Regions from separate parts of the Streptomyces sp. NPDC058371 genome, predicted to be linked through region 2. Evidence: riboswitches for the same ligand, from Rfam matches in the RefSeq annotation. Region 2 holds a riboswitch; the other holds the start of a gene.
The links. Region 2 has a riboswitch for cyclic di-AMP ahead of ACFWM2_RS22020 (transglycosylase SLT domain-containing protein). Riboswitches for the same ligand answer to the same signal wherever they lie in the genome.
Positions count from the first base shown of each region.

Region 1 (4,205 bases), 220 kb from region 2:
CATCAGGGTGTTGAACCGCTTCACGGCGTTCGTCGAGCGGGACGCCATCCCGTACGCCTCGTCGACGCGGCGCAGCGCCTGCGGGAAGCTGACCTTCTCGCGCTGCGAGAGCGCGTCGATCATGGCCTCGGCGCGGTCGCCGATGCCGCGCTTGGGCACGTTCAGGATGCGGCGCAGCGGGACCGTGTCCTCCGGGTTCGACAGCACGCGCAGATACGCGAGGACGTCCCGGACCTCCTTGCGCTCGTAGAAGCGGACGCCGCCGACGACCTTGTACGGCAGGCCGACGCGGATGAAGATCTCTTCGAAGACACGGGACTGGGCGTTCGTACGGTAGAAGACCGCTACGTCGCCGGCCTTGGCGTCGCCCGCGTCGGTGAGACGGTCTATTTCCTCGGCGACGAACTGCGCCTCGTCGTGCTCCGTGTCGGCGACGTAGCCAGTGATCCGCGCGCCCGCGCCCGCGTTGGTCCACAGGTTCTTGGGGCGGCGGCTCTCGTTGCGCTCGATGACCGCGTTCGCGGCGCTGAGGATCGTCTGCGTGGAGCGGTAGTTCTGCTCCAGGAGGATCGTCGTCGCGTCCGGGTAGTCCTCCTCGAACTGGAGGATGTTGCGGATGGTCGCGCCACGGAAGGCGTAGATCGACTGGTCGGCGTCACCCACCACGCACAGCTCGGCGGGTCCGAGGTCCTCCTCGCCGGGCGGCACGTCCTCGGGTCGCTCGCCACCCGAGGGGCCGACCAGCTCGCGGACCAGCGCGTACTGCGCGTGGTTCGTGTCCTGGTACTCGTCGACCAGTACGTGGCGGAAGCGGCGGCGGTAGTGCTCGGCGACGTCCGGGAAGGCGCGGAGCAGATTGACCGTCGTCATGATCAGGTCGTCGAAGTCGAGGGCGTTCGCCTCGCGCAGCCGGGACTGGTACATCGCGTACGCCTGGGCGAGCGTCTTCTCGAAGCCGTCCGCGGCCTGCGCCGCGAAGTCCTCCTCGTCGATCAGCTCGTTCTTCAGATTCGAGATCTTGGCGCTGAAGGACTTCGGCGGGAAGCGCTTGGGGTCGAGGTCCAGATCGCGGCAGACCAGGGCCATCAGGCGCTTGGAGTCGGCCGCGTCGTAGATCGAGAAGGAGGAGGTGAAGCCGAGCCTCTTGCTCTCGCGGCGCAGAATGCGGACGCAGGCGCTGTGGAAGGTCATCACCCACATCGCGTTCGCCCGCGGGCCGACGAGGTGCTCGACTCGCTCCTTCATCTCGCCCGCGGCCTTGTTCGTGAACGTGATCGCGAGGATCTGGCCGGGGTGGACATGGCGCTCGCCCAGCAGGTACGCGATCCGGTGCGTGAGCACGCGCGTCTTGCCGGAGCCGGCGCCGGCCACGATGAGCAGCGGGGAGCCGGCGTGCACCACGGCCGCGCGCTGGTTCTCGTTCAGCCCGTCCAGGAGCGTGGCCGGGTCGACCGGGGGGCGTGGGGCGCCGTCGCGGTAATACCCTCCCGCGCTCTCTGCTTCGCTCGATCGGGGGGACCCCCCTCGGCTCTGCGGCACGTCGAAACGGCCGCCGAACAGGTCGTCCGGAAGCGGCTCGGCCGTCCCGTCCTCGGGCGGCGGCGGGGGCTCTTCCTCGTGGGCCGCAGAGGGCTTGAGGTCCGCCAGGAAGCTGTCGTCAAAGAGGCTGCTCATCGCTCTCCGAGTCTAGGCCGCCCTACTGACAACCCGCGGCCACCCCGGAAATCCGGCCGGCTTTCCCGGAGCGGGGCGGGGTGGTGGGCAGCTCGGTTTCATCCCGGCCTCGTCCCGGCCTCGTCCCGGCGCGTCCGAGCCTCTTCCGAGGCCTCCCAGCCCACCCTTGCCATCCGTAACTTATCGACTCCGCACAGTAAGTGGAATCGAATGGTCGCCCACGCGAGGCCGAGCGGCGGTCGACCACCCGGCGGCGCACAGCAAGCGGAACCCCTCACCCCGGACAACTCGCCCCAGACCCCTCCGGATTGACCGGACCGTCCGGCGACCATGGCGAAGGTCACGAAAATGTATCGGGCATATCGCCCATCAACCTTCACAGAAGTCACACGAGTTGGCTAACGTGCCGGTCAGGCCGCCCGACCCTCACCGGCGAACATCGCCGGGCCGGCGCGGCCTCCGCTGAGTCCGGTGCGCCCCCGCGGCAGCCGGAGCCGGGGACCCAACGATCCCGGGGTGAATCGGTCCAACCGCCTTGTCGGGCAAGGACCGTAGGGCAACCCTTCCGAACCGTCCGCCCGAACCCGACAGCTAACTCGGTAAGCGGACGATGGAAGGAGTCGCCTCTCTTGGCGTCGCATCGCAAATGGCCTCCTACGGGTACGCGCGTAGCGGGCATACGGACCCCGGGCCTCGCCACGGCGGCCCTCACCTCCGTAGCCCTTCTCTCGCAGACGGCGAACGCCGCGCCGTCGGCCGACCCCAAGCCCAGCCTCGAAGAGGTCGAGAAGAAGGTCAACGACCTCTACCACCAGGCCGAGGCCGCCACCGAGAAGTACAACGGGGCCAAGGAGAAGACCTCCAGGCAGCGCAAGCGCGTCGACACCCTCCTGGACGACGTGGCCCAGCGCACCGAGAAGCTCAACTCCGCGCGGGATGAGCTGGGCACGTTCGCCGCGGCCCAGTACCGCACCGGGGCCGCCGCCCCCGACACCGCGAGTCTCCTGCTGGCCGACAACCCGCAGGACTACTTCGACCAGACCCAGCTGATGAGCCGGCTGACCAGCCGCCAGAAGCAGGCCGTCGACGACTACGCCACCGAGCAGGCCGCGACGACGAAGAAGCGCCAGGAGGCCTCCGAGAGCCTCCAGGCACTGTCCACGTCGCAGACCACGCTGAAGTCGACCAAGGCGCAGGTCCAGCAGAAGCTCGCCGACGCCCGCGAAATGCTGTCGAAGCTGACCGCCGAGGAGAAGACGCGGCTCGCGGCGATCGAGGAGAGGAAGCGGGCAGAGGCCAAGCGCAAGGCCGAGGAGCTGGCCCGCAAGCAGGCCGCCGAGCAGAAGCAGCGCCGGCAGGAGGCCACCCAGCAGGGCATCGGCTCGGCCGGCTCCGGGACCTCAGCCGACGACGCCGCCTACGCGACGAAGGCCAACAAGGCCATCGCCTTCGCCCGCGCCCAGGTCAGCAAGCCGTACGTCTGGGGCGCGACCGGCCCGGACTCGTACGACTGCTCCGGCCTCACCCTGGCCGCCTGGAGGGCCGCCGGCGTCACGCTCCCGCGCACCACCTGGGACCAGGTCAAGGCGGGCACCACGGTCCCCGTCTCCGACATCAGGCCCGGTGATCTCGTCTTCTTCTACGACGACATCAGCCACGTCGGCCTCTACATAGGCAACGGCATGATGATCCACGCCCCCAAGCCCGGCACGTACGTCCGCGAGGAGTCGATCTACTACGCGGGCGACACGATGCCGATCCACAGCGTGGTGCGGCCGGCGTGAGGCCGGGAAGCGTGAGGCCGTAAAGCGAGACGCCGTGAGGCCGGGAAGCGTGAGCCGTGAGGCCGGGAAGCGAGACGCCGTGAGGCCGTGACGCCCCAGGGGGCGCGTTTCTGACTGCACGCGCCGGCTTGAGCGGCCTGCACGCTGGGCGCGCGCACCTCGGGGGGTACGCAACCGGGGGGCGCGCGAGGCGAGAGAGCCGCGCGAGACCAGTCGACCGGGCGTGCGGGGAAGAGGGCGTGCGGGCGTGCGGGGAAGTAGGCACGCGGGCGTGCGGGCGGTTTTCGCGCTCCGCGCGCTCGCGCCCTGCGCGCCCCGCGTGCGCAAGACGCGCAGCTCCCTAGCATCGGCCGCATGCCAGGCGCCTCCCCGCTCCTCACCTGGTGGGCGCAGCGCCCGCCCGCCGCCGGTGCCGCCGTCATGGCGACCGGCATCCTCTCGATCGGGCTGCATCTCACCGGTTACGAGACCCTGTCCCGGATCGCTCTTGTCCTGGCCTGCGCGGCCTGGCTGGCGCTGGCCGCGGACTTCCTGGCACGGCTCGTACGGGAACGGGAGCGGTGGCTGGCGGAGGCGGGGACGCCGGCCGCGCTGACGGCCGTCGCGGCCACCACGGTGCTGGGGGCGCGTTTCTCGGCGCTCGGGTGGCAGGGCCTCGCCGAGGCACTGCTCGCGCTGGCTGCCGTGCTCTGGCCGGGGCTGCTCGCCTTGGTCGTACGGCACTGGGGGCCTCGTATGCCCGGAGCC
Region 1 is NZ_JBHXJC010000007.1:369,663-373,867, reverse strand. Features, by position in the region: gene pcrA (DNA helicase PcrA) at 1-1,674, opposite strand, end outside; cyclic di-AMP (ydaO/yuaA leader) riboswitch at 2,125-2,296, shown strand; gene ACFWM2_RS23075 (NlpC/P60 family protein) at 2,304-3,458, shown strand; gene ACFWM2_RS23070 (tellurite resistance/C4-dicarboxylate transporter family protein) at 3,813-4,205, shown strand, end outside.
Region 1: another riboswitch for cyclic di-AMP. It lies ahead of ACFWM2_RS23075 (NlpC/P60 family protein); the one in region 2 lies ahead of ACFWM2_RS22020 (transglycosylase SLT domain-containing protein).

Region 2 (4,205 bases):
GGTTCACGCCGGGCCGTTGAGACGTTCGATCCGTATTCTTCGGATCATGGCCGCTCCGACTGCATATTCACTCATCGCCACTGACCTGGACGGAACGCTGCTGCGCGGCGACGACACCCTCTCCGGCCGGTCGCGGGCCGTGCTGATGAGAGTGGCCGCGGCGGGGGCGAGGCACCTGGTGGTGACGGGCCGCCCCACGCCGAGGGTGCGCCCGCTGCTCGACGAACTCGGCAGCGAGGGCCTCGCGGTGTGCGGCCAGGGCGCGCAGTTGTACGACGCCGGAGCCGGCCGTCTGCTCTGGTCGGTGACCCTGGACCGGGAACTGGCCGAGACCGCGCTCGGCAAGATCGAGGCGGAGGTCGGGCAGGTCTACGCGGCCGTGGACCAGGACGGGGTGGACGGGCTCACGCTCATCGAGCCCGGCTATCTGATGCCGCACCCCACGCTCCCCGCGGTGCGGGTGCGCCGGCGTGACGACCTCTGGGCCGAGCCGATCAGCAAGGTGCTGCTGCGCCATCCCACCCTGACCGACGACGAGTTGGCGTCCGCGGCCCGGATGACGGTCGGCTCGCTGGCGACCGTCACCATGTCGGGCCCCGGCACCGTCGAACTCCAGCCATGTGGCGTGACCAAGGCGACGGGTCTGGCCCTGGCCGCGGACCACCTGGGTCTGCCGCCGTCCGCGACCATCGCCTTCGGCGACATGCCCAACGACATCCCCATGTTCGACTGGGCCGCCCACGGCGTCGCCATGGCCAACGCCCATCCCGAACTCAGGGCCGTCGCCGACGAGATCACCCTGTCGAACGAGGAGGACGGCATCGCGGCGGTCCTGGAACGGCTGTTTCCCGCTCCGTAGGCCGCGAAGACGTCCTCCACAGGTCGCGAAGGCGTTCTCCCCTGGGCCGCGAAGACGTTATCGCCGGGTCGCGAAGACGTCCTCAGCAGGCCCCGAGGGCTGCTCAGTAGGCGCCGAAGACGTTGTCGATCGAGCCGTACTTGTCGGCGGCGTAGTTGCAGGCGGCCGTGATGTTCGCGACGGGGTCGTAGGGGTCCATCGACGTGCCGGCCACGTGGTAGGCGGCGAACGTCGGGGCGATGACCTGGAGGAGCCCCTTGGACGGCGTACCGGCCACGGCGTTGGAGTCCCAGTTGTTGATGGCCAGCGGGTTGCCCGACGACTCACGGATGACGTTGCGGTGGATACCGTCGTATGTGCCCGGAATGCCCTTTTGGGCCATGATGTCCAGGGCTTCCTTGATCCAGCCGTCCAGGTTGTTCGCGTACGACTTCGTGGAGGTCGCCGTCGTCTTGGCGGCCGTGGAGGACTTCTCGGCCGCCTTGGCGGTCTTGGTGCCCACGGTCAGCTTGAGGCCCGGGCGGATCGTCGACGGGTCGCTGCCGATGACCGCGCGGTTGGCGTCGTAGATCTTCTTCCAGTCGCCGCTCGTGGAGTGCTCGCGCGCGATCTTGGACAGGGTGTCGCCGGCGGCCACCTGGTAGGTGACCAGCTGGACCTGCGGCACCGAGGCCTTCGCGGCCTGGACGGCCTGCGTGGTGGCCTGGGCCGGCTGGGCGGCGTGGGCGCTTGCGGCTCCCACGATGGGGAGCGCGAGTGCGGCTCCGCCCGTTCCGGCGGCGACGAACCCGCGGGTGAGGGGGGAGGTTCTGGGACGACGGTGCTTGCCTCGTGCGGCCATGACGAATTTCCTCTCGGGCGCCTGCGAGGTGAGCTGTCGGGTTCGGGCTGGAGGTGCCCGGTCGCACGACGACATGCGACTTAACCCCGAGCCGTTCCGGTGTGACCGGACCGGCGACTTACCTGGGTCCCCCGCTCCTGCCGTGCGTGGGTGGATGGGTGTTCCGGGCGGCGGCAGGATTCGGCGTTCCGCTCGGATCGACGCGAACGTATGCGAGAGCACATGTCGGGAACAAGGCCGGATTTCCCGTTGCACCCCGCTTGGCCACGTCATGACGTCGGGGGAAATCGCCCGATTAGACCGGAACGCGAAACTCAACTTGCCTTTCGCAAAGGGGAAATCGCTCGGCGGGGCAGGGCGCTTGATCCATTTCGACGTGACTCATTTCACGCGACCAAGCGCAAACAAAGGGGCGATGCAGGCAACTCGGGCATTACTCCGCGACGGTCCAGGCGGCCGAGCCCCTCGCCGGAGCCGGCCGGACCTCCCACACGGAGAGGTCCGTGTCCGGGTCGTCGTCCGGCAGCCGCCCCGCGTTGGGCCTGAAGTACAGCCCGTAGCCCCAGTACTCCGGGAGCTCGTGGCAGATCAGGTCGGGATACGGCGCGAACTCCCGTTCCGCGTACGCCCCGTTGATGCGTGCCACGGCCTCCGCCCGCGAGATCCCGAAGCGCGTGACCATCTCCTGGGCCATCTCCCGGAAGTACGCGAGCATCCCCGCGTCCAGGCCCATCAGGAATTCCTCGGTCCGCGCCATGTCCCTCCGCGCCCCGTCCCCTCCGCGCCCCGTCCCCGCCGTGTCGGTGCCTACCCAGCCGTGCGCGGGATTCTCCTCTCCCACGTCCGGTGGAAGACCACCTCGTCCCGGTCCTTGCAGATCACCTCGTTCGAGGTGATGAAGTCCGTTGCGTCACAGGTGATTTCGGAGCGGGTCTCGACCCTCGCGTCCCATCCCGTCTCCGGGCGGTGGAGGCGGACGGTCCACTCCGAACGGGTACGGGCCGACAGGGGATCCGACTCGTCGATCGTGTAGGTCTCCAGGGCGTCCTCGGTGAACTCCAGGCCGTCGGGGTAGACGCGCGTGCCACCGTAGCGCGGGTCCACCTCGAGGCGCCGTTCGCCCTTCGCCACATCGCGGACGACCAGCCGCTCCGGGCGGGGTTCGTCCAGCGTCGCCGGAACGACGACGCCCAGCGGCGCGGACTCCTCGGGCTCCTCGAAGGTGATGGACGGGTCCGACTCCCTTGCCCGCACCGGCAGTTCGAGCAGACTGCCCTCCGGGTGCAGGGTGAAGCCGGCGTCCGAGCCGGGCTGCGGCCAGATCCACGGCCAGTACGCCGACGAGACGGCCAGCCGGATGCGGTGCCCCGCCGGGAAGGCGTGCCCGATGCCGTTCAGCTCGAAGGTCACGTCCTGGGTCTCGCCGGGCGGCCACTCCACCGCCCGGTCCCGGCCCTCGCGGGCGGAGAGGTTCAGCACGCCGCGCGTGACGAGCGTCGACGCCCCGTCCGGGAAGACGTCGCAGACCCGCGCGATCACCTGCCCCCGCGGCGCCGCGGAGGTCAGCCGCAGCCGGACCCGCGGCCGCCCCAGCACCCAGGTCTCCGCCGGCACCTCGAACTCGAAGCACGCCGACTTCGCGTCCTCCTCGCGCTGGTCCGGCGGCAGGTCGGCGTCGTTGCCGAAGGGGAAGAAGCGGCCGGCGTCCAGGCCGGTGTGCTGCGGCGAGCGCACCGGCACGGGCGCGCCCTCCAGCGCGTACGCGACCGGGGTCACCGCGGGGGAGGGCCACGCGTCGTCGCCCACCCAGCGGCCGGGCAGGGTCGGGTACACCGTGGCCGGCGGATGCGAGTCGCTGATGTACGAGCGCAGCAGCGGCTCGGCCATCACGCCGGCGCGGGCGGCCGGTGTCTCGCCTTCCGTGGTCACGCCGGTGCCGCCCGCACGGGCACCGTCTTCCGTGATCGCGTCGGCGCGGGCCGCACGGGTCCCGTCTCCCGTCGTCACACCATCGCGGGGCTCCCCGGTACCGACCCCGACCCCGGCCCCGCCGGCGTCGGTACCGGTGCCGGCGCCTGCCTGCCCCGTGTCCCCCGCCTCGGCGTCCGCGTCCCCGGTCGCCCCGTCCTCCGTCGCCCCGTCCTCCGTCGGCCCGGCTCCGCCCTCGGACCCCGGCTTCAGCCAGTGGTCCCACCAGCGCAGCGTCTCCTGGAGGAAACCGATCGCCGGGCCCGGCGGCAGCCCCCGGTCCGGGTACTGGTGGGACCAGGGGCCGATCAGTCCCCGTACCCGGTCGGACGGCAGGTGCTCCACCAGACGCAGGACCGTGTCCCGGTACGGGTCGTGCCAGCCGCCCACCGCGAGGACGGCCGCCCGGATCGCGCCGTAGTCCTCGCACACGCTGCCGTGCCGCCAGTACGCGTCCCGGGTCTGGTGGTCCAGCCAGGTGTGGATGAAGGGGTCGACGGCCTCCAGGCGTTTCACCCACATGTCGCGCCACATCAC
Region 2 is NZ_JBHXJC010000007.1:147,061-151,265, forward strand. Features, by position in the region: gene ACFWM2_RS22015 (HAD family hydrolase) at 47-859, shown strand; gene ACFWM2_RS22020 (transglycosylase SLT domain-containing protein) at 963-1,700, opposite strand; cyclic di-AMP (ydaO/yuaA leader) riboswitch at 1,704-1,863, opposite strand; gene ACFWM2_RS22025 (hypothetical protein) at 2,134-2,457, opposite strand; gene ACFWM2_RS22030 (CocE/NonD family hydrolase) at 2,508-4,205, opposite strand, start outside.